DNA from 2 places in the Actinomadura sp. NPDC000929 genome. Region 2 is predicted to be linked to the other one. Evidence: predicted binding sites of a transcription regulator. Region 2 holds the regulator's gene; the other holds the start of a gene.

What was found. The regulator HrcA, encoded in region 2, represses chaperone genes, less so after heat shock. The targets are predictions, from matches to a motif close to TTGGCACTCTCNNNNNGAGAGTGCCAA.
Region 1: ABWI04_RS24980 (FmdB family zinc ribbon protein) is a predicted target of HrcA. The motif match lies at 12,020-12,046, and genes of this name have one in related genera.

What each region holds. Positions count from the first base shown of each region.
Region 1 is NZ_JBEUPA010000078.1:20,696-35,918, forward strand. Features, by position in the region: gene ABWI04_RS24905 (dihydrofolate reductase family protein) at 1-325, opposite strand, end outside; gene ABWI04_RS24910 (glycosyltransferase family 2 protein) at 413-1,150, shown strand; gene ABWI04_RS24915 (VOC family protein) at 1,209-1,595, opposite strand; tRNA gene ABWI04_RS24920 (tRNA-Ala) at 1,802-1,875, opposite strand; gene sepX (divisome protein SepX/GlpR) at 1,923-2,492, opposite strand; gene ABWI04_RS24930 (GNAT family N-acetyltransferase) at 2,708-3,328, opposite strand; gene nagA (N-acetylglucosamine-6-phosphate deacetylase) at 3,420-4,550, opposite strand; gene ABWI04_RS24940 (DeoR/GlpR family DNA-binding transcription regulator) at 4,645-5,478, shown strand; gene ABWI04_RS24945 (MogA/MoaB family molybdenum cofactor biosynthesis protein) at 5,512-5,985, opposite strand; gene moaC (cyclic pyranopterin monophosphate synthase MoaC) at 5,994-6,464, opposite strand; gene glp (molybdotransferase-like divisome protein Glp) at 6,470-7,678, opposite strand; gene galU (UTP--glucose-1-phosphate uridylyltransferase GalU) at 7,705-8,631, opposite strand; gene ABWI04_RS24965 (5-formyltetrahydrofolate cyclo-ligase) at 8,666-9,247, shown strand; gene ABWI04_RS24970 (NAD(P)-dependent oxidoreductase) at 9,340-10,329, shown strand; gene ABWI04_RS24975 (potassium/proton antiporter) at 10,433-11,917, shown strand; gene ABWI04_RS24980 (FmdB family zinc ribbon protein) at 12,084-12,446, shown strand; gene ABWI04_RS24985 (MMPL family transporter) at 12,851-14,977, shown strand; gene ABWI04_RS24990 (S-methyl-5'-thioadenosine phosphorylase) at 15,099-15,223, shown strand, end outside.
Region 2 is NZ_JBEUPA010000028.1:29,271-44,493, reverse strand. Features, by position in the region: gene ABWI04_RS13460 (SigE family RNA polymerase sigma factor) at 1-6, shown strand, start outside; gene ABWI04_RS13455 (hypothetical protein) at 3-683, shown strand; gene ABWI04_RS13450 (16S rRNA (uracil(1498)-N(3))-methyltransferase) at 699-1,430, opposite strand; gene dnaJ (molecular chaperone DnaJ) at 1,537-2,670, opposite strand; gene hrcA (heat-inducible transcriptional repressor HrcA) at 2,671-3,681, opposite strand; gene ABWI04_RS13435 (DUF3097 domain-containing protein) at 3,886-4,698, shown strand; gene hemW (radical SAM family heme chaperone HemW) at 4,719-5,927, opposite strand; gene ABWI04_RS13425 (antitoxin YezG family protein) at 5,971-6,411, opposite strand; gene ABWI04_RS13420 (hypothetical protein) at 6,582-7,466, shown strand; gene ABWI04_RS13415 (hypothetical protein) at 7,592-8,962, shown strand; gene ABWI04_RS13410 (DUF4870 domain-containing protein) at 9,121-9,654, shown strand; gene lepA (translation elongation factor 4) at 9,658-11,499, opposite strand; gene rpsT (30S ribosomal protein S20) at 11,742-12,011, shown strand; gene ABWI04_RS13395 (RNA 2'-phosphotransferase) at 12,053-12,595, shown strand; gene ABWI04_RS13390 (hypothetical protein) at 12,537-13,064, opposite strand; gene ABWI04_RS13385 (LysR family transcriptional regulator) at 13,134-14,054, shown strand; gene ABWI04_RS13380 (SRPBCC family protein) at 13,994-14,422, shown strand; gene ABWI04_RS13375 (TetR/AcrR family transcriptional regulator) at 14,442-15,011, opposite strand; gene ABWI04_RS13370 (nuclear transport factor 2 family protein) at 15,068-15,223, shown strand, end outside.

The DNA.
Region 1 (15,223 bases), on a different contig from region 2:
CCCCGCACGTGATGACGATCGGCGGCGCGGGCGCCTCCGCGAACAGCGGCCCGTCGAAGTCGAACCGCAGGCTCCGCGACACGATCGCCAGCTTCCGCGCCTCCTTCGGATACGCCCCGTACTCCCGGACGGTCGTGGCCCCCATGATCACGACGTCGGCCAGCGTCCTGAGCCGCTGCATGAGGGCCCAGTCCCCCGCGTACCCGAGTGCGCTGGTGCTCCCCTGGTACTGGATCCCCCCGTCGAGCGACGCGATCATGTTCGCCCGCAGCCACGGCGTCGTCTCCGGATAGGCGTACTGCTCCAGCATCGCGCTCACGTCCATCTGAGCACTGTAAAGGCTGCCGCCGTCCCGCCCCCGCCCCGGACCATGTGATCATCAAGGCCGTGCGCCCGGACGAGGAGGAGTGCCATGCCCCTGATCTCGATCATCACCGCCGTACGGAGGCCGATCCCCGGCTACCTGCGGCAGGCCGCCGCCGGCGTCGCGGCGCAACGCCTCCCCCCTGGCTGGGACCTCGAATGGCTCGTCCAGGAGGACGGGGACGCCCCGACCGCCCGCGACCTGTGCCCGGGCGCGCTCTACGAGGCGAACGGCGCCCAGCTCGGCACCGGTACGACGAGGAACTTCGCCCTGAGCCGGGCACGCGGCGAACTGGTCGCGGTGCTCGACTATGACGACGTCCTTCTCCCCGACGGCCTCGCGACGCTCATCCCCGCCTTCGAGGAGCATCCCGGCATCGGCTGGACGATCGGCCAGGCCGACGATCTGATCGACGGACGCCGCGTCCCCTACCCCCTGGCCTACCCCTGCGGCCTGGTGCCCGCCGGAACGATCGGCCGCCTGTACGAAGAGACGGGCCTCTGCCAGGCGGCCTGCGCCGGCCTGGTCGCCCCCGCCGACCTGATCCGCGCCTTCGGCGGCTGGGGCGCCCTCCCCCGCGCGCAGGACGTGGCCCTGTTCATCGCCCTCAGCGAAGTCTTCGACGGCTACCAGGAACCCTCGGTGACCTGGCTCTACCGAAAGCACCCCGACCAGAGCACCCACCCCACAAAGCCCGACACATGGGGCGAGCACCAGGACCGCTTCATCCGTCACCGCCTGAACGCCGTCCGCGCCGGAAAGCTGCTCCCGGAGACCGTCCCCTGACCCGATCCAAGGGTCGCCGTCTGCCGGGCCGGGTCCGGGGTGCTCGTCCCGCCGGAGGTCAGGACGAACCGGACGGGGCCCGGCTCAGATCCACGACGCAGAAGATGTTGCCGTCCGGGTCGGCGAGGACCACGAAGTCAGCGTCTGGGGGATACCGGTCCCAGTCGACTCTGGTGGCTCCCAACTCGACCAGACGCGCGACCTCGGCCTCCTGCTCGTCTGTGGTGTCCGTCAACAGGTCGAGGTGGATGCGCGGGTGCGCTTCGGCGGGCGAACTGCTGTGCATCAGAGCGAGCGCCCGGCCCGACCCATCCGCGTATTCCAGTGTCCGCCAACGTGGGCTCTCCCACTCGGACACGGGCACCAGGTCCAGCGCGGACGTCCAGAAGGCCACGGCCCGGGGAATGTCGTTCACGCCGATCACAGGAAAGCCGAGTCTGAGCATGACCCCGAGTCTAGGCAGCACCCAACCTGATCGGTCAGCAGTGAAGTCGGCCGGCCACAGCGCCCCCGCGACCTCTAAACGGGTGGCGCGCGCCCGCCTGTGCCAACTCGTCGGACGCGAAGCGTGAGGCGACGTAGCTGTACTTCACTGCCGTACGGACACCAAAAAGGCCGGTGTCTCTTCGGAGAACCGGCCTTTGACCTGGGTGGAGCTGAGGGGATTTGAACCCCTGACCCCCTCGATGCGAACGAGGTGCGCTACCGGACTGCGCCACAGCCCCGAGGACTCCGTAAGGTTAGCAAACATCGGGGACTGCTCGCGCACCGGTTATTCGCCGACGGCGCGGCGGTCGTCGGCGTACTGGTCGAAGACCTCGTCGGGGGTGACGAGCTCGATGACCTCGGCGGTCTCGGCGGCCTCGGCGGCCTCGGCGGCTCTGCGGGCCTGCAGGGCGCGGGCGCGGGCCGCGGCGCGGGCCTGGGCGGCGGCGCGGCGGCGGGCGGTGTCCATGCCCACGGCGACGCGCAGGAGCGCCAGGTGGCCGGCGAGCAGCAGGACCGGGGGCGCGACGATCCACCAGGGCGTGAGGCCGGAGGCGGAGATCGCCACAGAGGTGAGGAGCAGCGCGGCGAGGCCGCTGGTGCGGCGGCGGCGCCGGGCGATGACGGCGGCGCGGCCGCCCGGGCGGCGCGGCGCGGGGAGGCCCTCCTCGCGGAGGGTCTCCTCCTCGTGGAGCGTCTCCTGGTCGTCGGCGTCGTCCTCGGCGGCGGGCTCGTCCGGACGCTTGTGCAGGAGGCGGGAGATTCCCGTGGTCTCGGTGTCGCGGCGCAGCCACATGGGTACCAGGACGACGGCCCAGACGGCGACGATCGCGAGGTAAAGGACGGCGCTGCTCATCGGCCCCACCGTTCCAGGGCACGCTCGCGAGGCGGGCCGACTTTCGGCGCGCGAACGTGCAATGGGAGCAGGGTCACGCCCCGCACGGTACGAGGGGCTGTCAGAGGTTGACGAGCATAAGGGGCGGTGTGTCGCGAGATCGATCTCGCCGTTACTCTCCGTTTGCCGGGACTTCTCGATCGCAGGATTCTTACGGCGGGAAAGTCATGGGCCGCTCAGGAGCGCCGGGGAAATGCCTGTTTCCGGTCTGCCAGCCAGCGGGCGCGCAGGCCACCGGGCACGTCCTCGACGGTGAGGGCGTAGCAGATGTGGTCGCGCCAGGCGCCGTCGATGTGGAGATGGCGGCGGCGAATTCCCTCTTCGCGGAATCCGAGTTTTTCGACGACGCGGCGGCTCGCGGTGTTCTCCGGACGGATATTGGCTTCGAGCCGGTGCAGGCCGACGGTGAAGAAACAGTGGTCGACGGCGAGGGCGACGGCGGTGGGAATGACGCCGCGGCCGGCGACGCGCCGGTCGACCCAGTAGCCGATCTGCGCGGACCTCGCCGAACCCCAGACGATCGCGCCGATGGTGAGCTGCCCGGCGAAATCGTCCTCATGGGTGACGACCCAGGGAAGGGCGAGGCCGTGGCGGGCTTCGCGGCGCATGGTGTGGACCATGCTGATGTAGGGGCCGAGGCCGCTGCGGAACAACGGCGTCTCGGGATTGGTCGGCTCCCAGGGGCGGAGCCAGTCGGCGTTGCGGACCCGCAGCTCGCGCCAGACGGCGGCGTCGCGGTGCCGCAGCGGGCGCAGCCCTACAGGGCCCTCGGTCAGGGTGACCGGCCATCCCCGCAAACGTTCCACGGTTCCATGATTCCCTGGTCGGATGTCTGAACGCCATATTGTCCCCGAGAAATCGGGCACGCGGGACGTTCGGCCACCGTCGTCACACCCGTCGGCCCCGTTTCATGACCCAGTCGACGCGCAGGTCGTCGTCCAGGACGACCAGGTCGGCGTCCTTGCCGGGCTCCAGTGACCCGACGCGCGCGTCGATGCCGAGGGCGCGCGCCGGGGTGAGGGACGCGGCCTCGGCGGCGCGCTCGATCGGCTGGCCGGCGTCGGTGACGGCGCGGCGGAACGCGTCCGCCATGGTGATCGTGCTGCCCGCGATGGACGTCCCGCCCGCGAGGGTGGCGCGGCCGCCGCGGACCTCGACGTCCATCACGCCGAGACGGTAGTCGCCGTCGCCCATGCCGGCGGCGGCCATCGCGTCGGTGATGAGCGCGACGCGGGGCGTGGCGGCGAACACGAGGCGGGCCACGGCGGGCTCCACGTGGATGCCGTCATTGATCAGTTCCACGGTGACCCGGGGGTCGTTCAGAGCGGCGGCGACCGGCCCGCCCTCGCGGTGGTGCAGGGGGCGCATCGCGTTGAACAGGTGCGTCGCCACGCGCGCTCCCGCGTCGAACGCCGCCCGGGCCGCCTCGCCGGTGCCGTCGGTGTGGCCGACCGCCGCGATCACGCCCGCGTCCACCGCCTCCCGGACGAGGTCGAGGGCGCCCGGCAGCTCGGGCGCGAGAGTGATCATGCGGAGGTGCCCGCGGCCGAGGCGGACGAGGCGGCGGAACTCGGCGGGGTCCGGGTCGCGCAGGAGCGCCGGGTCGTGCGCGCCGCAGCGCGAGCGGGCCAGGTAGGGGCCCTCCAGGTGGACGCCCGCGATCACGCCGTCGGCGGCGAGTCCGGCCAGGCCCTCGACGGCGGCGGCCAGTTCGTCCGGGTCGCCGGTGACGAGGCTCGCGATCGTGGTGGTGGTGCCGTGGGCGAGGTGGAAGGAGGCGGCCCGCTGGGCCTCGTCCGGGTTCCCGAGCTGGTAGGAGGCTCCCGCGCCGCCGTGGACGTGCATGTCGACGAAGCCGGGCACCACGTGCCGGCCGGCGAGGTCGATCACTTCGCCGGGGGCGGGGCCGTCCGCGATCGTGCCGCCGGCGATGTGGAGGGCGCCGTCGCGGACACCGTCCGGAAGGACGATCCGCGCGTTGGTCAAGGAAACGGCGCCGTCGCCGACCGGCCTCGCCATGGAACCCCCCAATGCACGCATTTGATCGTTGTTGATTGTTCCACGGCCCATGCGCTCAGGTAAGACCAGGGGCGCGCAGGGCTAGAATCCGCGGGTGACCACCTTTCCGGACTCCCGTCCACCCGCGGGAAAGGCGACCGGCGTGACCCGGCACGAGCGCTGGAACGCGCTGCTCGAACTGCTCGCGGACGCCGGACGGCTGACCGTCGAGGAGGCGTCCGTGCGCATGGGGGTGTCGGCCGCGACGATCCGCCGCGACTTCGACCAGCTCGCGCAGCAGCAGATGCTGACCCGCACCCGCGGCGGCGCCGTCGCGGAGAGCGTCAGCTACGACCTGCCGCTGCGGTACAAGGCGGCGCGGCACGCGTCGGAGAAGCAGCGGATCGCGGCGGCGACCGCGGAGCTGGCCGAGCCCGGGTCGATCATCGGGCTGAACGGCGGCACGACGACCTCGGAGGTCGCCCGGGTGCTCGCCACCCGCGCCGACCTGCACGCCGAGGGGCCCACCCCGGCGATCACGATCGTGACGAACGCGCTGAACATCGGCAACGAGCTGGCCGTCCGCCCGCATGTGAAGATCGTCCTGACGGGCGGGGTGCCGCGGCCGCAGTCCTACGAGCTGACCGGGCCGCTCGCCACCGGCATCTTCGACCACGTGACGCTGGACGTGGCGGTCATCGGGGTGAACGGCGTGACCGCGAGGCACGGCGCGACCTGCCACAACGAGGGCGAGGCCGTGGTGAACCGGCTGATGGCCGAGCGCGCCGACCGGGTGGTCGTGGTCGCGGACGGTTCCAAGATCGGCCACCGCGCGTTCGCCCGCATCTGCGGCACCGACGAGATCGACGTCCTGGTGACGGACGCGGCGGCGCCCGAGTCCGAACTCGCCGCGTTCACCGACGCCGGCGTCCACGTCATCCAGGCCTAGCTCCCGACGGCGCGTGGCGGGGGCGGAGGCGGGCTAGCCCTGCGGGCGGGGGTGGTCGCCGCCGTTGATCTGGTCCACCGCGTGGGGCAGGACGCGGGCCAGGACGGTCATGCCGTCGCGGACGCCGCCGGTCGAGCCGGGCAGGTTGACGATGAGGGTGCGGCCCGCGACGCCGGCGAGGCCACGCGAAAGGATCGCGGCGGGGACCTTCTCGCGTCCCTCCAGCCGGATGGCCTCGGCGATCCCCGGGACCTCCCATTCGATGACCGGCCGGGTCATCTCGGGGGTCTGGTCGGTGGGGGTGAGGCCGGTCCCGCCGGAGGTGACGACGACGTCGTACCCGGCGGCGACCGCGTCGCGCAGGACGCCGGTGACGGGTTCGCCGTCCGGGACGACGACGGGGCCGTCCACCTGGCAGCCGAGGTCCTCCAGCATCTCGACCAGCACCGGGCCGGACCTGTCCTCGTAGAGGCCCGCCGCGGCGCGGTTGGAGACGGTGACCGCCATCGCCCGGATCACCGGCGCCACACCCCGGTCTTGCCGCCGGTCTTCTCCTCGACCCGGACCTCGGTGATCACGGCGGCGGGGTCGACGGCCTTCACCATGTCGACCAGCGCGAGCGCGGCGACGGTGACGGAGGTGAGCGCCTCCATCTCCACGCCGGTGCGGTCGGCGGTGCGGGTGACGGCCGTGATCGCGACGCCGTCGTCGTCGACGGCGAGGTCGACGGTGACGCCGTGCAGCGCGATCGGGTGGCACAGCGGGACGAGGTCGGGCACGCGCTTGGCCCCCATGATCCCGGCGATCCGGGCGACGGACAGGGCGTCGCCCTTGGGGATGTCGCCGGCGCGCAGGAGGGCGACGCATTCGGGCGACAGGCGGACGAACCCCGTGGCCGTGGCCGTCCGGGACGAGACGTCCTTCGACGACACGTCGACCATGCGGGCCGATCCCTGGTCGTCCAGATGGGTGAACTCGGACCCCATGGCGCTCATGACGGCAACCTCATGACCTCGACGTGCGAACCGGCCGGCATGGCTTCGACGTCCTCCGGAATCTCGATGAGCGCGTTCGCGGACGACAGGGACCCGAGCTGGTGTGAGCCCTGCACGCCCGCCGCTGTGACGGTGTAGAAGCCCCGAGTGAACGAGAGTCTGCCTCGCAGGAAGTGGCGCAGCCCCGCGGGGGACTTGATGTCCTCGGCGACGACGGCGCTCACTGTGGGAAGCGGTTCTGGGGGCAGCCCTTGCATGACGCGTAGGGCGGGACGGACGAACACCTGGAACGACACGTACGCGCTCACGGGGTTGCCAGGAAGCGTGAAGACCGGAGTGCCTTCCAGGAGGCCGAACCCCTGCGGCTTGCCCGGACGCATCCGCACCTTGTGGAAGTTCACAGTTCCGGTACCGGCGAGGACTTCCTTGACGACGTCCCTGGTGCCCATGGAGACGCCCCCGGTGGTGACGATGGCGTCGGCCCGGACGAGCTGGTCGTGAAGCATCTCCAGGACCTTGGCGGGCTCGTCCTGCACAGTGGCCTGCCGGTAGCCCGTTCCGCCCGCCTCGACCACGGCGGCGGTGAGCATGAAGCTGTTGGACTCCCAGATCTGGCCGGGCGCCAGCGGGCTGCCCGGCTCGCGCAGTTCGTCGCCCGTGGAGACGACCACGATGCGGGGCCTCGGCCGGACGGTCACCCGGGACCGCCCGACCGCCGCGAGCATGCCGATCTGCGGGGCGGCGAGCCGGGTGCCGGCCTCGGCGACGACCTGCCCGGCGAGGACGTCCTCCCCCGCCCGGCGGATGTAGTTGCCCGGCGGCGCGGCGCGCGAGATCCGGACGGTGGCGTTGCCGCCGTCCGTCCACTCGACGGGGATGACGGCGTCGGCGCCGGCCGGCAGCGGGGCGCCCGTCATGATCCGTGCGGTCAGCCCGGGCCGGATCGCCGACAGGCCGGAGTCGCCCGCGACGATGTCGCCGACGACGGGCAGCGCGACGGGGCTCGCCTCGGTGGCCGCCGCGATGTCGGCCGCGACCACGGCGTAGCCGTCCATCGCGGAGTTGTCGAACGGCGGCAGCGGCACCGGCGCGGCGACGGCCTCGGCGAGCACCGTGCCCTGCGCCTCCAGCAGTGCCAGGTCAAGCGGCGGCAGCGGCGCCACGCTGCCGAGGATCTCCGTCAGATGCTCGTCGACCGTTCTCATAGCCACGGCCCCAGTCTGACGCCTCGTCACGAATCCGAGGTGTCGCCCACGCCGTCCTGCGTCCGGACGAATTCCCGCAGCCACGGCAGGAACTCCGGCGCCAGATCCGGACGGTCCGCCGCGAACTGGACGACCGTCCGGAGGTACTCCAGCTTGTTGCCGGTGTCGTAGCGGCGGCCGCGGAACTTGACGCCGTAGACGCCGCCGCCCTGGTCGGCGGGCATGTCGGCGAGGGTGCGCAGCGCGTCGGTCAGCTGGATCTCGCCGCCGCGGCCGGGCGGGGTCTTCTCCAGGACGTCGAACACCGCGGGGTCGCAGACGTAGCGGCCGATGATGATCCAGTTGCTGGGGGCCTCCTCGGCGGCGGGCTTCTCCACGAGGTCGGAGATGCGGACGACGTCGTCCTCGTCCGTCGCCTCGATGGCCGCGCACCCGTACGCCGACACCTGGTCGGGCTCGACCTCCATCAGCGCGATGACGCTGCCGCCGTACTGGCCGCGCACCTCGATCATCCGCTGCAGCAGCTTGTCGCGGGCGTCGATCATGTCGTCGCCGAGCAGCACCGCGAACGGCTCGCGGCCGACGTGCTGGCGGGCGCAGTGCACCGCGTGCCCGAGGCCGCGCGGCTCGCCCTGCCGGACGTAGTGCATGATCGCCAGGTCGCTGGACTCGTGCACGGCCTCCAGGCGCTCGTCGTCGCCCTTGGCGCGCAGCGCCTCCTCCAGCTCGTAGGCTCGGTCGAAGTGGTCCTCGATGGACCGTTTGCTGCGCCCGGTGATCATGAGGACGTCGGACAGCCCGGCGTCGACCGCCTCCTCGACGACATACTGGATCGCCGGTTTGTCGACGATGGGCAGCATTTCCTTGGGAGTCGCCTTGGTCGCGGGCAAGAATCGGGTACCGAGGCCGGCCGCCGGGACGACCGCTTTGAGCACTGGTGCAATGTCGGCCATATACACGACCCTAGCCATCCGCGAGGACCACAGCGTGCACCCCACCGCCACGAAGACCGGCCTCCGGGCCGAACTGCTCGCACGACGTGCGGCGATGCCGCCCGAGACGCGCTCCGGCGCGGCGCGCCCGATCCGGGACGCGCTGCTGTCGGTCCCGGAGGTGGAGATGGCCGGGACGATCGCGGCCTACGTCTCCATAGGCGACGAGCCGGACACGCGGAGCCTGCTGTTCGCGCTGTGGAAGCGCGGGACGTACGTGCTCGTCCCCCGGCTGCTCCCGGACGGCGACCTCGACTGGGCGTCCTACGAGGGGCCCGACTCGCTCGTCCCGGGGGCCCGCGGGTGCCTGGAGTCGTCCGAGCCGCCGCGCGGCCCCGGCGCCGTGGCCAGCGCGGACGTCGTGCTGGTGCCCGCGGTGGCGGTCGACCGGTCGGGCGTGCGCCTCGGCCGCGGCGGCGGCTCCTACGACCGGGCGCTCGCGCGCGTGGGCCCGGCGATCCTCACCGCCGCGCTGCTGTACGACGGCGAGCTGGTGGAAAGCGTGCCCGCCGAGCCGCACGACCAGCGCGTCCGGGCCGTGGTGACCCCGGCGCGGGGGCTGGTCCGCCTGGGCTGACCTGCTCGGCGGCGGCGCCCTGCTCGTAGAGTGAGAGGGCCGAGATCGCGGACGGGGGACGCGGTCGGGCACGGCCTGACGGGAGGTAAGAGATGACGGCGCCGTGGCGGATCCTTTCCCTGCCCCCGATCGCGGACGAGATCGTCCGAGGGTTGTTCGCGCCGCTGGGAGACGCCGCCGAGGTGACGTTCCCGCAGGCCAGAGACCGGGCGGGCCTGCTCGCCGCGCTCGCCGGCGCCGACGTGGTGATCGGCGACTTCACCGGCCGGCTGGCGCTGGACGCCGAGGCCGCGGCGGCGGCGCCGCGGGTGTCGTTCGTGCAGATGCCCGCGGTCGGGACCGACAGCATCGACGTCGCGGCGTGGGCGGCCGCGGGCGTGCCGGTGGCGAACGCGGCGGGCTTCAACGCGCGCGGGGTCGCCGAGTGGGCGGTCGGCGCGGCGTTCGCGCTGTGCCGCAACCTCGCGCGGGGCGACCGGGCCGTCCGCGCGGGCGGATGGCCGCAGATGGAGATGGCGGCGCTCGGCCCGCGCGAGATCCACACGCAGCGGGTCGGCATCGTCGGGTTCGGCGCGATCGGCGCCGAGGCCGCGCGGCTGTTCGCGGCCCTGGGTTGCACGGTGTCGTACTGGACGAGGCGGCGGCGCCCCCAGGCCGCGGCGACGTACCGGGAGCTGGACGAGCTCATGGCGATGTCCGACATCCTCGTCATCGCCCTGCCGCTGACCGAGGAGACCAGGGGGCTGATCGGCCCGGAGCGTCTCGCCTTGCTCCCGGACAAGGCGCTGCTGGTGAACGTGGCGCGCGGGGGCATCGCGCCGGACGACGCCGTCCTCGCCGCGCTGGATTCGGGACGTCTGGCCGGGGCGGCCCTGGACGTGTTCGAGCAGGAGCCGCTTCCGCAGGGGCATCCGCTGCGTTCCCGTGAGGACGTCCTGCTCTCGCCGCACGCGGCGGGGGCGTCCGTCCAGTCGCAGCTGAACCTGCTGGGGATGGTGCGCGACAACGTCACTGCGGCCGTTCAGGGACGAGACGTACTGAACGTGGTGAACGGGATCAAACCACAGGTCAACCGGCGATAGCGGCCACGCCGGACACGCCATCCCTCAATCGTAAATATGCGATTCGTCCGCGAATCTGTAGGATTCCTAAACGATCAACTTTGACGACCCCGAAGGGTGGGATGTGCACCTCGACATCTGGCTACTCCTCGGGGCCACGCTCGTACTCAGCGCCATCATCGCGGTCCGGCTGTCGCACCAGGCGGGCCTTCCCACGCTGCTGGCGTACATGGGCCTCGGCCTTCTCATCGGCGAGTCCGGCCCCCTCCACATCCGGTTCGACAACGCGGAACTGGCCGAGACGCTCGGCCTCGCCGCCCTCGTGCTCATCCTCGCCGAGGGCGGAATCACCACCAGCTGGCGGCGCGTGCGGCCCTCGGTGCCGGCCGCGCTCAGCGTCTCCACCCTCGGCACCCTGATCAGCATCGTCGTCGTCGCGCTCGCCGCCATGTGGCTCGTCGGCCTGGAGTGGCGCCCGGCGTTCCTGCTGGCCGCCGTGCTCGCCCCCACCGACGCGGCCGCGGTGTTCTCGGTGCTGCGGCGGCTGCCCCTGCCGTCCCGGCTGACCGGCCTGCTGGAGGCCGAGTCCGGCTTCAACGACGCCCCGGTCGTGATCATCGTGGTCACGCTGAGCGCCCACACCGCCGTCCCCAACATGGCCGAACTGCTCGGCGTCATGGTCTACGAGCTGGTCGCGGGCGGCATCGTCGGCGTCGCCATCGGCTGGCTGGGCGCCCAGGCGCTGCGCCGCGTCGCGCTGCCCGCGTCCGGCCTCTACCCCATCGCCGTGCTGTCGCTTTCCATCGGCTCCTACGGGGCCGCCTCACTGATGCACGCCAGCGGGTTCCTCGCCGTCTACGTCAGCGCCCTCGTCCTCGGGAACGCGCGGCTGCCGCACCGGCCCGCCACGCGGGGCTTCGCCGAGGGCGTCGGCTGGCTCGCCCAGATCGGGCTGTTCGTGATGCTCGGCCTGCTGGCCGATCCCGGCGACCTCCCCGGCCAGATCCTGCCGGCGCTCGTCATCGGCTTCGTCCTGCTGCTGGTGGCCCGTCCCCTGTCGGTCGTGCTCTCCACGATCGGGTTCCGGCTGTCGTGGGGCGAGAAGGTGTTCGCGTCCTGGGCGGGACTGCGGGGCGCCGTCCCGATCGTCCTGGCCACCATCCCGATGGTCGCGGAGGTGGAGCACGCCGACCGGCTCTTCGCGATCGTGTTCAACATCGTCGTCCTGTTCACCCTGCTCCAGGGGCCGACGCTGCCGCTGGCCTCGCGGCTGTGCCGCCTCAGGAGCGACGAGCAGACCCGCGAGCTGGACGTCGAGGCCGCGCCCCTGGAGGAACTGCACGCCGACCTGCTGGAGGTGCGGATCCCCGGCGACTCGCTGATGAGCGGCGTGGAGATCTTCGAGCTGCGGCTGCCGCCCGGCGCGTCCATCACCCTCGTCGTGCGGGACGGCGCGAGCTTCGTGCCCGAGCCCACCACGCCCCTCCAGGCGGGCGACACCCTGCTGGTCGTGACCACCGCCGAGGTGCGCGAGGCCACCGAGCGCAGGCTCCGCGCGGTCAGCCGCAAGGGCAGGCTGGCGGGCTGGTTCGGCGAGAAGGGCCAGTGACCTGGGGCCCCGCGGCGGCGGGGCTCCACGGCGCTCCCTTGGCGCGCGACGCGCCGCCGGGGAACATCCCGGGGGCGAATCCTGTTCCACGCATGGGTACCATTAGCAGTCGTCTAGAGTGAGTGCCAGTCCGGCCAGCGCCGGTCTGAGTCAGCGAGGAGGAACCGTGCCGACGTATCAGTACGTTTGCACCGAGTGCGGCGAGCCTCTAGAGGTCGTGCAGAAGTTCAGCGACGACGCGCTGACCGAGTGCCCGGCGTGCACCGGCAGGCTCCGCAAGGTCTTCTCCGCCGCGGGGATCATCTTCAAGGGCTCGGGCTTCTACCGCACCGACAGCCGCGGCTCCGGCAAGTCGCCCTCCACCGCGGGGGCCTCGTCGAACGGCTCGTCCGGCGGGTCGTCCAACGGCTCCTCCGGCGACTCGGGCGGCTCCTCGGGCGACTCCGCCAAGACGAGCTCGTCCACGTCGTCCTCCGACTCGTCGTCGTCCTCGTCGACCGGCAAGTCGTCGTCCGAAAAGGTCGCCTGACCTCCTAAGCATCTCCGCTCGCACCGGGGGATCCGGCCGGATCCCCCGGTCTTCGCCGTGTCCGGAAGCCGCCGCCTACACCTTCAGAGGTAGGCGGCGGTTTTCCTTTGCGCCGGGCGACGTACCTCAAGTCGGTACTGACGCCGGAGGCGCATCCCCCCGCCCTTCGCGACCATGGAGAAGACAGGGAGCACCCCCGCGACCCCGCGATTCCGGCCCTGCGAGGCCTCCCCGTCGCACGGTTTGACTTAGCTCTATTTTAGAGAGACTCTTGGGTCGAGAGGCTAGCGGTTCCGCGACGCCTCCGATTTTCGAGTTATTACTTGACTTCTCTCGCTCAACGAGAGACTCTTGCCGCTAACGCGACATATCTTGATTCGCCCGGTGCACACAGGAGAGGAACCATGAGCGCACCTAGCCCGGCACCCCCGAGGCCGCGGACCCACCGCCTGGCCGGACTGATCGCCGGAAGGCGCACCAAATGGGCCGTCCTGGCCCTGTGGGTCGTCCTGCTGGCCGCTCTCGGCCCCCTCGCCGGCAAGCTCGGCGACGTCGAGAAGAACGACGCCGCGTCCTGGCTGCCCGCCGGGGCCGAGTCCACCCGGGTCGTGGAGCTGGAGGACCGGTTCCGCAAGGACGAGACGATGCTCGCCGTCATCGTCTACGAGCGGTCCGGCGGGATCACCGCGGCCGACAAGGCCAAGGCCGAGTCCGACGTCGCCGCGTTCCAGAAGCTGCCCGGAGCGCAGAAGGCGCAGGGGCCGTTCCCGTCCAAGGACGGCAAGGCCCTCCAGACCCTCGTGCCCCTCACGGACGAGGACCTCACCGCCGCCGTCGACCAGGCGCGCGAACTCGCCGAGCGCGGGCCCCCCGGACTGGCCTCGCACGTCACCGGCCCCGCCGGCGGCGGCGCCGACCAGTTCGAGGTCTTCCAGAGCCTGGACGGCTTCCTGCTCATGGCCGCCGGTCTCGTCGTCATCGTCCTGCTGCTGTTCATCTACCGCAGCCCCGTCCTGTGGTTCGTCCCCGTGCTGAGCGCCGTCTTCGCCCTGGGGCTCGCCCAGTCGACCGTCTACCTGCTCGCCAAGTACGCGGACCTCACCGTCAACGGCCAGAGCGCCGGCATCCTCACCGTCCTCGTCTTCGGCGTCGCCACCGACTACGCCTTGCTGCTCGTCGCCCGCTACAGGGAGGAACTGCACCGGCACGAGGACCGGCACGAGGCCATGGCGTACGCCCTGCACCGCGCCGCGCCCGCCGTCATCGCCTCCGCCGCCACCGTGGCCGTCGGCCTGCTGTGCCTGCTGCTCGCCGACATGAACTCCACCGCCGGCATGGGCCCCGTGGCCGCCGCGGGCGTCCTCACCGCGCTCGCCGCCATGACGACCCTCCTGCCCGCCCTCCTGGTGATCTGCGGCCGCTGGCTGTTCTGGCCGCTGATCCCCCGCTACGACGCCAAGTACCTCAAGCCCGAGGCGTACGAGGCCGAGCACGGCGTCTGGAGCCGCGTCGCGGGGATCGTGGGCAAGCGCCCGCGCGCGCTCTGGGCCGTGACCATGCTCGGCCTCATCGTCCTCACGCTCGGGCTGGGCTCGCTCAAGGCGGACGGCCTGTCGGACGCCGGCCAGTTCACCGGCAAGCCCGACTCGGTGAAGGGCTCGGAGGCCGTCGCGCGGCACTACGCCGCCGGGTCGGGCTCCCCCGCCCTCGTGATCGGCAAGGCCCCGGCCTCCGACCGGATCGCCGAGGCCGTGCGCGGGACGCCGGGCGTCGCCGAAGTCGGCGCCCCCGTCACCACGGGCGGCCTGGTCAGGTACGAGGCGACGCTGAAGGACGCCGCCGACAGCCCGGCCGCCCGCGCGACCATCGACCGGCTGCGGACCGCGGTGCACGCCGTCCCGTCCGCGGACGCCAAGGTCGGCGGGACGACCGCGACGTACCTGGACATCAAGCGCGCCTCCACCCGCGACAACAAGGTCATCATCCCGATCGTGCTGGCCGTGGTGCTGCTCATCCTCATCGCATTGCTGCGCGCCGTCGTCGCGCCGCTGCTGATGATGGGCACCGTGGTGCTGTCGTTCCTCGCCTCGCTCGGCGCCTGCGCGGTCGTCTTCGAGCACGTCTTCGGGTTCGAGGGGACCGACTCCGGCTTCCCGCTGCTGGCCTTCATCTTCCTGGTCGCGCTGGGGGTCGACTACAACATCTTCCTGATGCACCGCGTCCGGGAGGAGTCGCAGGCCCTCGGCACGCGGCGCGGCATCCAGCGGGGCCTCACCGTCACCGGCGGTGTGATCACCTCGGCCGGGCTCGTCCTCGCGGCCACGTTCGCGTCCATGGTCACGCTGCCGCTGGTGTTCATGGTCGAGATGGGCTTCGCGGTGGCGTTCGGCGTCCTGCTCGACACCCTCGTCGTCCGGTCGCTGCTGCTGCCCGCCCTGTCCTACGACATCGGGCGCCGGATCTGGACGCCGGGACGGCTCGCCAAGGAGGCGCCCGCCCCCGAGAGCAAGGTCCTGGACCCGGTCGGCTGACGTCCCGGGGAACGCGCAAGGGCCCGGCTTCGGCCGGGCCCTTCGTCGCGCGGCGGCTGAGTTATCCACAATCGGCGGACGGCCTGCCGGGGACGGCGGCCGGGTGGCTAGGGTCGGCGGCATGTCCACTCAGGCTTCCGCGTCCCAGCCCGTCGCCGAGATCGGGGTCATCGGCGGCTCCGGCTTCTACTCGTTCCTCGACGACATCGAGGAGGTGCGGGTCGACACCCCCTACGGCCCGCCCAG
Region 2 (15,223 bases):
TCATGACCACCGACCCCCACGACGAGCACGGCGAGATCCTCCGCCGCGCCCTGCACGCGGAGGCGGACTCGGTCAACCCCGCGGGCGACGGCCTGGAGCGCATCCAGGCCCGTATCGCCGACGGCCGGCGCCGCCGGACCGGCCTCGGACGGTTCGGCCCGGCGCGCTTCGGGTTCGACCGGTTCACCGTGAACTGGGCGCGCCCCCTCCTCGCCGTGGCCGCGGCCGTGCTGATCGCCGCGCTGGGCGTGACGGCGCCGCAGACGATCGACATGATCCAGCAGTCGGTCGGCAGCAACAGCCCGTCCGGCGACGGGGGCGACGACACCGCCGGGGACCGCACCGGCCCGGGGATCGACCCCGAGTTCCCCGTCCCGTCCTCGCCGGGCGCCAGCACGTCGGGAGAGCCGAGCACCCCGCAGACGCCGAGCACCAGTTCCTCGCCGGGGCTGTCGTCGTGCCGCATCCCCTCGCCGGGCGCCTCGGCCGGCTCGACCGCCACGCCGACGCCGGCGACCACGCCGTGCCCGAGCGAGACCCCGACGCAGGCGCCCCCCACTACGCCGGCCCCGCCCACGTCCACGACGCCCCCGCCGCCGAGCAAGCCCACCGAGCAGCCGACGCCGTCCGAGACGAGCGAGCCCGCGGTGACGACCGAGCAGAACCCCGCCACCACCCCGTGACGGCGCCCGCCGGCGCTACCAGCGGCCGGTGGCGGCCAGCAGCACGCTGGCCGCCGCGACTCCCGCGGTCGAGGTGCGCAGGACGGTCGGGCCGAGCCGAGCCGGACGCCCGCCCGCCGCGGCGAAGCGCTCCAGCTCGTCCTCGCTGATCCCGCCCTCGGGGCCGACCACGAGGACGATGTCGCCCCGCTCGGGCGGCTCCACGGCGCTCAGCGGCGCCTCGGCCTCCTCGTGCAGGACCAGGGCGAGGGACGCGCCGGCGATCCGCTCGGCGACGTCCTCGGTGGACTCCAGCTCCGCCACCTCGGGCAGGCGGCCGCGCCGCGCCTGCTTGCCGGCCTCGCGGGCGGTCGCGCGCCAGCGTCCGAGGGCCTTGTCGCGCCGCTCCGGGCGCCAGCGGGTGACGCACCGGGACGCCGACCACGGGACGATCTCGTCGACGCCGACCTCGGTCATGGTCTCGACCGCGAGCTCGCCCCGGTCGCCCTTCGGGAGGGCCTGGACGACCACGAGGCGGGGCGCGGGCGGGGGCTCCCGGTGCCGGGCCAGCACGTCCAGCGTGAGGGACGCCCGGTCGGCCGCGGTGACGACGCATTCGGCCAGCAGGCCCTCGCCGTCGGTCAGGTCGACCCGCTCCCCCGGCCGCAGCCGCCGCACGGCCGCCGCGTGCCGGCCCTCGGGCCCGTCGAGCAGGACGCGGTCGCGTTCCAGCTCGGCGGTTCCGGCGAGAAAGACCGGCGGGCTCATCCGAGCCGTCCGGGAGAACCGGGGCTCCGGCGGGCGTCGCTCATCGCTGCCACCCTGCTCCTCAATCGCCGCGGCGGCCTTCCTCGTAGGCCGCCGCCACCGCGCTTCAGTGCTGGTTGAAGACGTCCTTGAGACGGGAGAACACGCCGCGCTGCCCGGGGGCGAACCTGCCGGGCGGGCGCTCCTCGCCGCGCAGCACCGCGAGCCGCCGCAGCAGCTCCTCCTGCTCCTCGTCGAGCCTGTTCGGCGTCTCCACGTTGACGTGGATCATCAGATCGCCGCGGCCGCTCTCGTTGAGGTGCCGGACGCCACGGTTGTAGAGCGTGATGACCTGGCCCGACTGCGTTCCGGGCTTGATGTCGACGCTCTCGGCGGCGTCCAGCGTCTCGATCGTGACGCTGGTCCCGAGCGCCGCCGCCGTCATCGGGATCTCGACCGTGCAGTGCAGGTCGTCGCCCTCCCGCTCGTAGATCGGGTGCGGCTTCTCCACGATCTCCAGGAACAGGTCGCCGGGCGGGCCGCCGCCCGGGCCGATCTCGCCCTCGCCGGCGAGCTGGATGTGGATGCCGTTCTCCACGCCGGCCGGGATCTTGACCTTGACGGTGCGCCGGGTGCGGACCCGGCCGTCGCCGGAGCACTCGGTGCACGGGTTGCGGATCACCGAGCCGAAGCCGCCGCACGCCGGGCACGGCCGGGCCGTCATGACCTGGCCGAGGAACGAGCGCTGGACCTGCTGCACCTCGCCGCGGCCGTGGCACGTCTCGCACGTCTCCGGGTGGGTGCCGGGCGCGCAGCCCGACCCCTCGCAGGTCGTGCAGGCGACCGCCGTGTCGATGGACAGCTCGCGGGTGGTGCCGAACGCGGTCTCGGCGAGGTCGAGCTCGACCCGCAGCGTCGCGTTGCGGCCGCGCCGCGCGCGCGACCGCGGGCCCCGCGAGGTCGCGGTGCCGAAGAAGGCGTCCATGATGTCGCTGAACGGGAACCCGGCGCCGCCGAACCCGCCGGCCCCGGCCCCGCCCGCGGACGCGAACGGGTCCGCGCCGAGGTCGTACATCTCGCGCTTCTTGGGGTCGGAGAGCACCTCGTAGGCCTGGGTGATCTCCTTGAACCGCTCCTGGGTCTCCGGATCCGGGTTGACGTCCGGGTGGAGTTCCCGCGCGAGCCGGCGGTAGGCCTTCTTGACCTCGTCGGCGCTGGCGTCCCGCCGGACGCCCAGGGTCGCGTAGTAGTCGTTCGCCACTTACGACCCCGCCAGGATCTGTCCCACGTAGCGTGCCACTGCCCGTACCGCTCCCATCGTGCTGGGGTAATCCATGCGTGTCGGCCCGAGCACTCCCAGCCGGGCCAGAGTGAGGTCGCCCACCCCGTAGTCGGCGGCGACGACCGAGGTCGACTTGAGCCCCAGGTCGGGGTTCTCGGTGCCGATCCGCACCGTAACTGTAGAGGAGTCGCCGGTCTCGCCGAGCAGCCGCATGAGGACCACCTGCTCCTCCAGCGCCACCAGCACCTCCCGCAGGCTCTGCGAGAAGTCCACGGCGGCGAGGTTGGCCGCCCCGGCGAAAACGATCTTCTCCTCGTGCTTCTCGACGAGCGTCTCCAGCAGGACCGACAGGACCGCCGCCGCCACCGGCCGCTCGTCCGGGCCCACCTTGTCGGGCAGGTCCGCCACGGCCGCCGGGACCTCGCCGAAACCGAGCCCGTCCAGGCACGTGTTGAGCAACGCCCGCAGGTGGCCGATCGATTCCTCGGAGATCTGCCCGGTCTCGATGACCCGCTGCTCGACCCGGCCGGTGTTGGTGATCAGGACGAGCAGCAGCCGCCCCTCCGCCACCGGGACCAGCTCCACGTGCCGGACCGCCGAGCGGGTCAGCGACGGGTACTGCACCACCGCGACCTGCCGGGTCAGCTGCGCGAGCAGCCGCACCGTCCGGCCGACGACGTCGTCGAGGTCGTAGGCCCCCGACAGGAACGTCTCGATCGCGCGGCGCTCGGCGACCGACAGCGGCTTGATCGTGGACAGCCGGTCGACGAACAGCCGGTAGCCCTTGTCGGTGGGGACGCGCCCGGCGCTGGTGTGGGGCTGGGCGATGTAGCCCTGCTCCTCCAGCACCGCCATGTCGTTGCGGATGGTCGCGGGCGACACCCCGAGGTTGTGCCGGTCGGCCAGCGCCTTGGATCCCACCGGCTCGTTGGTGGAGACGTAGTCCTCGACGATGGCGCGCAGGACCGCTAGTTTCCGGTCGTCCAGCACGATGTCACCTCCTTCGTCCGGCCGGTCCGTGCCACTGGCACTCCTTGCTTTCGAGTGCCAAGTCTACGGCCCGGACGGCTCGACTGGAGCGCCCCCGCACTCTCCGCATGGCTGCGTGATCCTATCCGGCCCGGAAACCGCCGCCACGCCGAAGAACGCGGGGCGGCGCCGCACGGGCGTCCCGCCCGGTTAATGTGCGGATCTGTGCGGAGTAAGAACTACGGAAACGACGTGCTGGGCGGCGACTGGCGGCGGCCCCGCAAAGGCCAGATCCCGGAGGTCCCCGCCGAGCCCGGCCTGGTCGCCGAGGATCCCGACAGCGGATTCTGCGGCGCCGTGGTCGGCTGCGACAAGTTCGGCGTCACCCTGGAGGACCGGTTCGGCAAGCGCCGGGTCTTCCCGCTGACCAGGTCCGGGTTCCTCATCGACGGGAAACCGGTCACCCTCGTCCGGCCCTCCGCCGCGCCCGCGGGCCCGGCGCGGTCGGCCTCCGGGTCGATCGCCGTCCAGGGCCTGCGGGCGCAGGTCGCCAAGGAGAGCCGCATCTACGTGGAGGGCCTCCACGACGCCGAGCTGGTCGAGAAGATCTGGGGCCACGACCTGCGCGTCGAGGGCGTCGTCGTCGAGTACCTCGAAGGCGTGGACGACCTGCCCGCCATCGTCGAGGAGTTCGCACCCGAGGAGGGACGGCGCCTCGGCGTCCTGGTCGACCACCTCGTGGACGGGTCCAAGGAGTCGCGGATCGCCGCCCGGGTCACCTCGCCGCACGTCCTCGTGACCGGCCACCCCTTCATCGACATCTGGGAGGCCGTCAAGCCCGCGTCCGTCGGCATCCGCGCCTGGCCCCGCATCCCCCGCGGCGTCCCCTGGAAGGAGGGCGTGATCGCCGAACTCGGCTGGGGCGACGACACGGGCGCCGCCTGGAAACGCATCCTCGGCTCCGTGAACGCCTACACCGACCTGGAGCCCGCCCTCCTCGGCCGCGTGGAGGAACTCATCGACTTCGTGACCGCCTAGCCCAGGGCCCCTGGAGGAGGTCAGGTGAGGGCCCGGACCACGGCGTCGGCCAGAAGGCGGCCCTTGAGGGTGAGGACGGCTCGGCCCTGCTCGTAGGGGGCGGGCTCGACCAGGCCGTCGGCTATCGCTCTGCGGGCGGCGCCGTCGTCCAGGAGGTGGGCGGGGCAGCCCTGGGCGAGGCGCAGTTCGAGCATGACGCGTTCGATGTGCCGGTCCTCGTCGGTGAGGATCTCCCTGGCGTGGGCGGGCGTGGTGCCCTCGGCGAGGCGGGCGGCGTAGGCGGCGGGGTGCTTGACGTTCCACCAGCGGGTGCCGCCGACGTGGCTGTGGGCGCCCGGGCCGACGCCCCACCAGTCGGCGCCCGTCCAGTAGAGCATGTTGTGCCGGCATGCGGCGCGCGGGTCGGCGGCCCAGTTGGAGATCTCGTACCAGTGCAGGCCGTTGCCGCTGAGCAGCTCGTCGGCGATCAGGTAGCGGTCGGCCATGGCGTCGTCGTCGGGGGCGGTCAGTTCGCCGCGCCGCACCTGCGCCGCCAGGCGGGTGCCCTCCTCGACGATGAGCGCGTAGGCGGACACGTGGTCGGGCTCCGCCGCCAGGGCCGCCTCCAGGGAGCCCCTCCAGTCGTCGTCGGTCTCCCCTGGCGTCCCGTAGATGAGGTCGAGGTTGATGTGCTCGAAACCCGCCTTGCGCGTCCACTCGACGACCTGCGGGACGCGTCCGGGCGTGTGCGCGCGTTCCAGGACGGCCAGGACGTGCTCGCGCGCGCTCTGCATGCCGTAGGAGACGCGCGTGAAGCCGGCTTCGCGGAGTCCGGCGACGTACGCCTCGTCCACCGACTCCGGATTGGCCTCGGTGGTGACCTCCGCGCCCGGGGCGAGCCCGAACTCGGCGTCGATGGCGGAAAGGACGCGGCCCAGGTCGTCCGGCGGGAGAAGGGTCGGCGTGCCGCCGCCCACGAAGACGGTCTCCACGGGAAGGTCCACGTCGCCGAGCACTCGCCGGGCCATGCGGACCTCGCGGATCGCGGTGTCGGCGTAGGAGTCGCGGCTCGCCCCTGGGCCGAGCTCCGTCGCCGTGTAGGTGTTGAAGTCGCAGTACCCGCACCGGGTCACGCAGAAGGGCACGTGCACGTAGAAGGCGAACGGGCGCTTTCCGAGGCCGTCCAGGGCAGCGCCGGGCAGCGCACCGTCGGCCGGCACGGGATCTCCGTCAGGGAGCGTCGAGGGCACCTGTCCAGTCTGCCCCGCTCCGCCGCCTGCTTCGACCGGGCGGTCAGGCGTCCCCGAGCTTGTCGCGGAGCCAGTCGGGGACGTGCTCGGCCGCGCGGGGGAAGCGGTCGAGGTCCTGGACGTACGCGGACGGGGCCAGCGGCGGGGTGAAGTCGGGCTCGCCGTCGTAGTCGAACTCGGCGCTGAAGTGGCCGGAGCGCTCGACCTGGAGGCGCGCGGTGAACCAGGCGCCCTTGTCGGCCCGGTACATGACGCGGCGCAGCTCGTCCATCTTCCCGACGGCCTGGCCCGGGGGCAGGGCCGTGCGGCGCCCGCCGCCCGGGCCCTCGACCTCGAAGGAGGCGCTGTCGATGCCGACCGTCGCGCGGAACTCGAAGTCGAGCCGCTGCCAGCCCGCGGGGGCGGCCGAACGCAGCGCGCGCACGGCGCCGTTCACCGTCTCCCGCTCCTTCTCGGAACGCAGAACCTGGTCGGGGTGGGTCACGCTGCCTCCGCGAGGTCGGCCGGGTTCGGTTGATCAAGGCGCCGTACCCGTCCGACCGTACCGCCATCGGCGCCCATGCCAAGCAGCCGCCGCCGTGTCGCGGCCGACCGGCGCGACTTGCGTCGCCGACCGCCTGAGGAGCCGCAACGAATACGGATAAGGTCGTCGGGATGCGAAATGAGGGTGCGACCGGCCGGGGACGCGTTCCCGCCCGGGTGCTGCTGCGCGGCGAGCCGGACGGCTGGCACTGGGTGCTGGTGGACGACGCGGGCGCCGAGCGGCGCTCGGACTTCGCCGGCGCGGGGACGCGCTGGTCCCCGCGCGGCCGCTCCGACCCGGAACCGGCGTGGTGGCGCCGCCGGCTCGCCGAGACGGCCGACGGCCTGCGGGAGGCGGTCGCCGAGCGGCTGACCGACGCGACGTTCCGCGAGTTCGGCGCCGAGGCCGCGGTGACCTGGTTCGCGGTGGCCGAGCCCGTCGAGTGGGAGGGCATCGTCACCCTCCGGGAGGCCGATCCGGCGCGGTTCCCCGGCCGCGTGCCGCCGTTCGTGGTCACGCTGGAGCCGGGGCGCGGGGCGCTGCTGCCGGACGCGAGCCTGCTGTTCTCCACCCGCGCCGCGGACGCCTGGACGACCCTCGCCGCGATCGCCGAGCGGTGCGGCACCCTCCCGCCGAAGTCGTCGTTCTTGTGCGGGTGGGCCGGGCACCGCAGCGTCCGGGTGGGGCGCGGGACGCTGGCGCTGTCCACCGGGCGGGGCGACGACGGCGTCGAGCGGCTCGCGCAGATCTGCGGGACGCGGACGTCCGGCTGGAGCGGCAACCCCGAGATGCGGTTCCGGCTCGACGGCGTCGACCTGCTCGACGAGCCCGCCGGCGACGTCGTCGCGCTGCTGCGGGAGCTCGGCCACGAGATCGCCCGGCGCGGCCGCTCGGTCCACCTGGCGGCCTGCGGGCTCACCCTCCACGCGCCCGACGGGGCGGACGAGGCGGAGCGGTTCACCGGCGTGTCCCTGGGGGTGCCCGCGGGGCTGTCGCCGCTGTGGGCCGGTTCCTGACCCGCGCGACTCGCCGGCGCACACGGAGCCGTCACCCACGGGGGACCTCGCCGTCACCCGAACGCAACCGCGGCCGCCTAGGTTCCCCGATCATGAGAAGCCGCGCGCGCCATGCAGTGCTCGCCGTGACCGGCGCAGCCCTCGCCGGCGCTCCCCTCGCCCTCACCGCCCCCGCCCACGCCGCCGGACCGCCCGGCACGATCAACGTCCACCGCGGCGGCCCCGCCCGGTCGCTGCCGTTCACCGCCCGCCGGGACGGGGAGGCGGTGATCTCCTTCACCGCGTCCGCCCCCGGCGTCTCCTGGGCTCACCGGGGCGCCGAGTCGGCCGTCGTGTCGATCGCCGTCGACGGGCGCCATGTGACCGACCTCGTCGTCCCCTCGTCCGACCCGGTCCCCCGCAGCCTCGGGCTCGGGCACGTCGGGAAGGGGCGCCACAAGGTGACACTGCGGTTCGCCAAGGGCAGCGCGCCCGCCGCACGGCGCGTCACCCTCCGGCGGCCCGCGGTCGGCATGCCGGAGGCGGAGGCGCTCGCCCTGCGCCACGCGCCCGTCGTCGTCGGGCGGACCGGCTGGCCGTTCGGCGACCCCTACCAGAACGCGACCACCGACACCCCCCTTCTCGCGTGGCACGAGACCCGTCCCGCCGCCGTCCCCGGCCACAAGATCATCGAGTACTCGGTGGTGTGGAGCAACGAGGACGGCGGCACCGACACGCCCGCGCTGATGGCCCGCTGGGGCCGGACGACCGACATCGAGTGGATCTACCGGGTCGAGGTCGACGCGTCCGGCCGGCGCGTGGACGGCACCGCCGTCTACCAGGCGCCGATGCACCTGACCCTGAAGTTCACGGGCCGCTACGAAGGCGACCATCCCGTCCTGCAGACCTGCACCCAGAACAACAACATGTGCGACGTGATCTCGCCGGACCCGCCGCTGCGCTTCCTGCTCGACGCCGGCGGCACGCGCCCGGACGGCCGGGCCCGCGAGGCCGTCATGGACCGCGAGCCGTGGACCTACCGGATCGCCGCGCAGGAGATGGTCCGCGAAAAGAAGATCGAGAACCCGTCCGATCCGGCGACGCGCGAGGTCGGCGACCAGCGGACGTACCTGTTCGTGGAGTTCGCCAAGACGACGGGCGCCGCGACCGGGCCGGGGGCGGTCCCGGGCGTCGCGCTCGGGGTGCGCCTGAAGGCCGACCCGTCCCGGCTCTACCGCTCCGACCACGACGAGCCGACCTGGTCGATCGACCGTGACGGCGCCGTCGCCACCACCGTCGAGCTGCCGGAGGGGACCGCGGTCTCCGACCTCGCGAGCATCGAGGCCCTCCGCCGTCCCACCGGAACCGGGGACAACGGCGCGCCGGCCACCGTGACGTCCATCAACCGCGGGTTCTTCCTGGACGGCTCGTTCCTGCCGCAGCCCTCGTCGGTCGCGTGGAAGGGCTCGGTCACGCTCACGCAGGCGGCCCCGTCCGCCGTCCTCTGGCGTCCCTGACACCGCACCGGGCGTCCCCGGACGTCCCCCGGGCGGGCCCGTGGCACGAATCGGCCACGGCCCGCCCGTTCGCGGGAACCTGGGCGAACTTCACGCACGTCCAAGGAGTCATACACTTCGCCAATAGCTCTCATAGCGAACCGGAGAGGACGTCCGCCATGGCCTACGGGCACCCCCCGTCGCCCGGCCAGGGACAGCAGCCCCAGTGGCAGCAGCAGCAGGCCCCCTGGCAGCAGCCCGGAAACGCCTGGCAGCAGCCGCAGCAACCCCAGGGCGGCATGGGCTGGCAGCAGCAGCCGCCTCAGGGCGGGAACGATTTCCAGGGCGGGAGCAACACCGCCCAGATGCCCGGCGACTTCGGACCCGTCACCGACGACGAGAGGACGTGGTCGCTGATGGCGTACGTGGGCCAGTTCCTCGTCGGCGTGATCGCCCCGGCCGTCGTCTACCTCGGCAAGGCCCGCTCGCCGTTCGTGCGCAGGCACGCCGCGCAGGGCCTCAACATGGGCATCGCGGCCATCGCCGTGTGGTTCGTCTTCGGCCTGCTGTCGCTGGTCGCCGACTTCCTCATCTGGGTGCCGCTGCTCTTCACGGCCGTGGAGATGGTCTTCCTGGTGTACGCGGGCAGGGCCGCCAACCGCGGCGAGTTCCGGCGCGTCCCGGCCCCGGTGGCCTGGCCCCTGCTGAAGTAGCGGCTACTTCTTGCCCTTGTCGGCGTCGCCGCCCCCGGTCGAGAGGGCGGCGACGAAGGCCTCCTGCGGGACGTCCACCCGCCCGATGGTCTTCATCCGCTTCTTGCCCTCCTTCTGCTTCTCCAGCAGCTTGCGCTTGCGGGAGATGTCGCCGCCGTAGCACTTGGCGAGGACGTCCTTGCGGATGGCGCGGATGTTCTCGCGGGCGATGATACGTGCCCCGACCGCGGCCTGGATCGGCACCTCGTACTGCTGCCGCGGGATCAGCTCCTTGAGCTTGGCCGTCATCATCAGGCCGTACTCGCGGGACTTGTCCTTGTGCACGATCTGGCTGAAGGCGTCCACCGACTCGCCCTGCAGCAGGATGTCGACCTTCACCAGGTCGGACTCCTGCTCGCCGCTGGGCTCGTAGTCGAGCGAGGCGTACCCGCGCGTCTTCGACTTCAGCTGGTCGAAGAAGTCGAAGATGATCTCGGCGAGCGGGAGCGTGTAGCGGATCTCGACGCGGTCCTCCGACAGGTAGTCCATGCCGAGCAGCACGCCGCGGCGTCCCTGGCACAGCTCCATGATCGCGCCGATGTGGTCGGACGGGGACAGCACCGTCGCCTTCACCACCGGCTCGTACACCGTGCCGATCTTGCCCTCGGGGAACTCGCTGGGGTTGGTGACGACGTGCTCCGTCCCGTCCTCCATCACGACCCGGTACACCACGTTCGGCGCGGTCGAGATCAGCGACAGGTCGAACTCGCGCTCCAGCCGCTCCCGGACGATCTCCATGTGCAGCAGCCCGAGGAAGCCGCAGCGGAACCCGAACCCGAGCGCCGCGGACGTCTCGGGCTCGTAGACCAGCGCGGCGTCGTTCAGCCGCAGCTTGTCGAGCGCGTCGCGCAGCTCGGGGTACTGGTCGCCGTCCACCGGGTACAGGCCGGAGAACACCATCGGCTTCGGGTCGCGGTAGCCGCCGAGCGCCTGGGCGGCCTGCCGGGACGCGCCGGTCACGGTGTCGCCGACGCGCGCCTGCCGGACGTCCTTCACCCCGGTGATCAGGTAGCCGACCTCGCCGACGCCGAGGCCCTGCACGGGCTTGGGCTCCGGGGAGATCACGCCGACCTCCAGGGTCTCGTGCGCGGCCCCGGTCGACATCATCAGGCTCTTCTCGCGCCGCGACAGGTGCCCGTCCATGATCCGGACATAGGTGACGACGCCCCGGTAGGTGTCGTAGACCGAGTCGAAGATCAGCGCCCGGGCGGGGCCGTCGGAGTCCCCGACGGGCGCCGGCACCTCCTCGACGATCTTGTCGAGCAGCTCGCGGACGCCCTCGCCCGTCTTGCCGGACACGCGCAGCACGTCCGCGGGGTCGCAGCCGATGATCCCGGCCAGCTCCTCGGCGTACTTCTCCGGCTGCGCCGCCGGGAGGTCGATCTTGTTGAGGACGGGGATCAGGTGCAGGTCGGCCTCGAGCGCCAGGTACAGGTTGGCGAGCGTCTGCGCCTCGATGCCCTGCGCCGCGTCCACCAGCAGGACCGCGCCCTCGCACGCCGCGAGCGACCGCGACACCTCGTAGGAGAAGTCGACGTGGCCCGGGGTGTCGATCAGGTTGAGGACGTGGTCGACGCCGCCGGCCGTCCAGGGCAGCCGGACCGCCTGGCTCTTGATCGTGATGCCGCGCTCGCGCTCGATGTCCATGCGGTCGAGGTACTGGGCGCGCATCTGGCGCTCCTCGACCACTCCGGTCAGCTGCAGCATCCGGTCCGCGAGGGTCGACTTGCCATGGTCGATGTGCGCGATGATGCAGAAGTTGCGGATGATCGCGGGATCGGTCTTGTCAGGCTGGGGCGCTGGCACCGGGGTCCGTTCGCAATGCTCACAGGTGGACAGGGATCTGTGCCTCCCATAGTCCCATGTCCCGCCCGATGCTCCGTGCACGGTCCGGTTTGGGACCGGCCCCGGTGATTGGTAAGCTGTGCGACTGCGTGTGGCGTAGCGTCGTGCCCCGGGGGCACCGTCCCGCCCCCGTTCAGACATTTTCGTCAGCGCCTGCCGATACGCGCAGGCCCAGGATCGCGACCAAGCTGAGGCTCTACGACGTGGCTAACATCAAGTCCCAGATCAAGCGCAACAAGCAGAACGAGAAGGCCCGCCTGCGCAACAAGGCCGTCAAGTCCGAGCTGAAGACGGCGATCCGCAAGTTCCGCGAGGCCGCCGAGGCCGGCAACGTGGACGACGCCGTCGCCGCGCAGCGGTTCGCCGCGCGCAAGCTGGACAAGGCCGTCAGCAAGGGCGTCATCCACAAGAACCAGGCTGCCAACCGCAAGTCGGCGATCGCCCGGCAGGCCGCCGCCCTGCAGGCCAAGTAAGAGCCGCACGCCCGGGGCCGGCCGCGCGCCGGCCCCGACGCATGTCCATGGACGAGCGCCGCGCGGTCAAGATCTCCAAGTATCTCGCCAAGCACCTGCGGCACCGCCCCGAGCGGATCGGCCTCACGCTCGATCCCGAGGGATGGGCGGACGTCGCCGACCTGCTCTCGGCCGCCGCCGCCCACGGGTTCGCGCTCACCCGCGCGGAACTCGACCACGTGGTGGCGGTCAACGACAAGCAGCGCTACGAGCTCGCCGGCGACCGGATCCGGGCCGTCCAGGGCCACTCGGTCCCCGTCTCGCTGAACCTGCCGGTGACGCCCCCGCCGGAACTGCTGTACCACGGCACCGTGCGTCGTTCCGTCGACCCCATCCTGCGGGAGGGCCTGCTGCCCATGGGGCGGCACGCCGTCCACCTGTCGCCCGACCTCGAAACGGCCCGGCGCGTCGGCGCCCGGCGCGGCGCCCCCGTCGTGCTGACCGTCCAGGCCGGCCGCATGGCGGCCGACGGTCACGAGTTCCGCGTCAGCGCGAACGGGGTGTGGCTGGTCGACGCGGTCCCGCCGGAATATCTGAGCGAATGACCTCGGCGGCGGCCCAGTCGGGGACGTGCCGCACCCAGTCGGGCCCTTCCTTCGGCCCGAACAGGTACCGGTACGGGACGATCTCGCGGATGGCGCGGTGCACGTCCAGCCGGTCGTCGATCATGTGGGTGATCCCGAGTTCCGCGCAGTGCCGCGCCTTGTCCTGCCGCTTCCGGCAGAACCGCACGTTGCTCCGCGGCAGGCCCGTCCGCCCGTAGAAGTCGTGGTGGTCGAGCCAGGCCAGCGTCCTCTCCCGGATCCGGTCGCCGCACTTGGAGATGATCCACGCCCGTCCCCCGAACGCCTCGACCAGGCCGGGCAGCACCTCGTAGACGCCGTCGGTGGCAGGGGACGCGAGGGCCTCCTCGAAACTCCCGTCGAGAAAGACGGTGTCGTCCTCACCGGGGGCCCGAAGGCCGCCATGGATGACCCGGCCGAAATCGACGCCGAGCCGCGGTTCGCTGTTCATGCCCCAACCTTCGGCCCGCGCACCCTAGAACAGAACTATCGATCATCTCCGCGGCTATAGTCCCTGCCTATGGACTTGAGCCGCCTCTCCACGGACGCGCTCGCCTCGTTCGCGGTCTTCGCCGACCACCTCAACTTCACCCGCGCCGCCGAAGAGCTCCACATCTCCCAGCCCGCCCTGCACGTCAAGGTGCGAAGGCTCGGCGACACGCTGGGCCGTCCCCTCTACACCCGGCACGGGCGCCGCCTGGCCCTCACCCCCACCGGGGAGCAGGTCGCCCGCTTCGCCCGCGACCTCGACGCCCGCATGACGGCGTTCCTCGCGGACGTCCACGGCACGTCCCCCACCCGTGTCCCGGCGCTGGCCGCCGGGGAGGGCGCCTACCTCTACCTCCTCGGCGGCGCCGTCCGCCCCGGCATCCGTCTGATCAACGGCGGCCGCGCCCGCACCCTCGCCGCCGTCCGCACCGGCCGCGCCGACCTCGGCGTCGCCGTGCTCGACGTGCTGCCCGCCGACGTCGCCGCCGTCCCGCTGGCGTCCTACCCCCAGACCCTCGTCATGCCGGACGGCCACCCCCTCGCCGCGAGGCCACACCTCACCCTCGCCGACCTCGCCGGCGCGTCCCTCGTCGTCCCGCCTCCCGAGGGCCCGCACCGCATCACCCTCGAACGCGCCCTGCGCGCCGCCGAGGTGCCCTGGTCCCTGGCCGTCGAGGCCGCGGGCTGGCCCCTGATGCTGCACTTCGCGTCCCTCGGCGTCGGACTCGCCGTCGTCAACGGCTGCGTCCCCCCTCCCCCGGGCCTGACGGCGCGCGAGATCATCGACCTGCCCGCCGTCCCCTACTACGCTCTCCACCTGCCGGACAGGGCCGACGACCCCCTCGTCACCGGACTCCTGGCCGCCGTCCGCACATCGCTGAGGAGCGCTCCGTGCACTTCGAGACCTCCGTCGACATCGACGCCCCGCCCGAGACCGTCTGGAACCTCCTGAAGGACGTCGAACGCTGGCCCGGCATGACCGCCTCGATGGACCGCGTGGAACTCCTCGACGAACCCTTCACCCTCGGCAGCCGCGCCCGCGTCCACCAGCCGAGACTCCCCGCGACCGTCTGGACCGTCACCGCCTTCGACGAGAACAGGACCTTCACCTGGGAGTCCCGCTCCGCGGGCATCACCACGACCGGCGGCCACGAGGTCGCCCCCGCCCCCGGCGGCAGGTCGACCGTCCGCCTCACCCTCGACCAGAAGGGCCCGCTGGCCCCCCTCTTCGCCCTCCTGGCCGGCCGCCTCTTCCGCCGCTACGTGGCGATGGAGGCCGAGGGCCTGAAGACCAAGGCCGAACAAGGCCCCACCCCCTAGAAGGACGGCCCTGGCGCCGTCAGGCGGACGGGCGGAGGCCGGTGAACATGATGCTCAGCGTCCGCCGGCGCAGGTCGGCGTCCCAGCCTCCGTGCAGTGCGCCCTGACAGGCGCTGACCAGCAACGCCATCACCTCGTCGAGCCGGATCTCCGCAGCGATCGCGCCCGACTCCTGCCCGCGCGCCAGCAGCTCTCCTACCGCGTCACTCAGCGATCCAAGCGGCCCGGTGATCGGCACTTCCGTCCCCTCCGCCGCCAGCAGGCTGACGACGGCCCGGTTCGCGGCGGTCCGCTCCACGAGCCGCGCGAAGAACTCGAACAGCGCGCCTTCGGGATCCCCGTCGGCGACGAGTTCCGCCGCGTCGTCCGTGACCTGCTGCAACAGCCGTTTCATCAGGGCCCGCAGCAGGTCGCCCTTCGTCGGGAAGTGCCGGAAGACGGTACCGATCGCCACGCCCGCCCGCCGCGCCACCTCCTCCGTCGACGCGTCCGGGCCGGCGGCGGCGAACACCTCCTCCGCCGCCTCCAGGATCCGCTCCCGGTTGCGCCGCGCGTCCGCGCGCATCAGCCGCCCCTCCCTGGACAACATGAGTCCCGACTCATTATCTTCATTTTATGAGTCATCACTCATCTTAGGAGGGCTCCATGCCGACCGCACCACGCGAACTCTTCGGCCAGATGCAGCAGCGTTGGCTCGACCACCCGGCCTCCCACATCGGCGACCTCCTCACCGACGACGCCGTCATCGAGACCCCCTTCGCTCCGCCCGGCCACCCGACCAGATTCGAGGGCAGGCAGCGG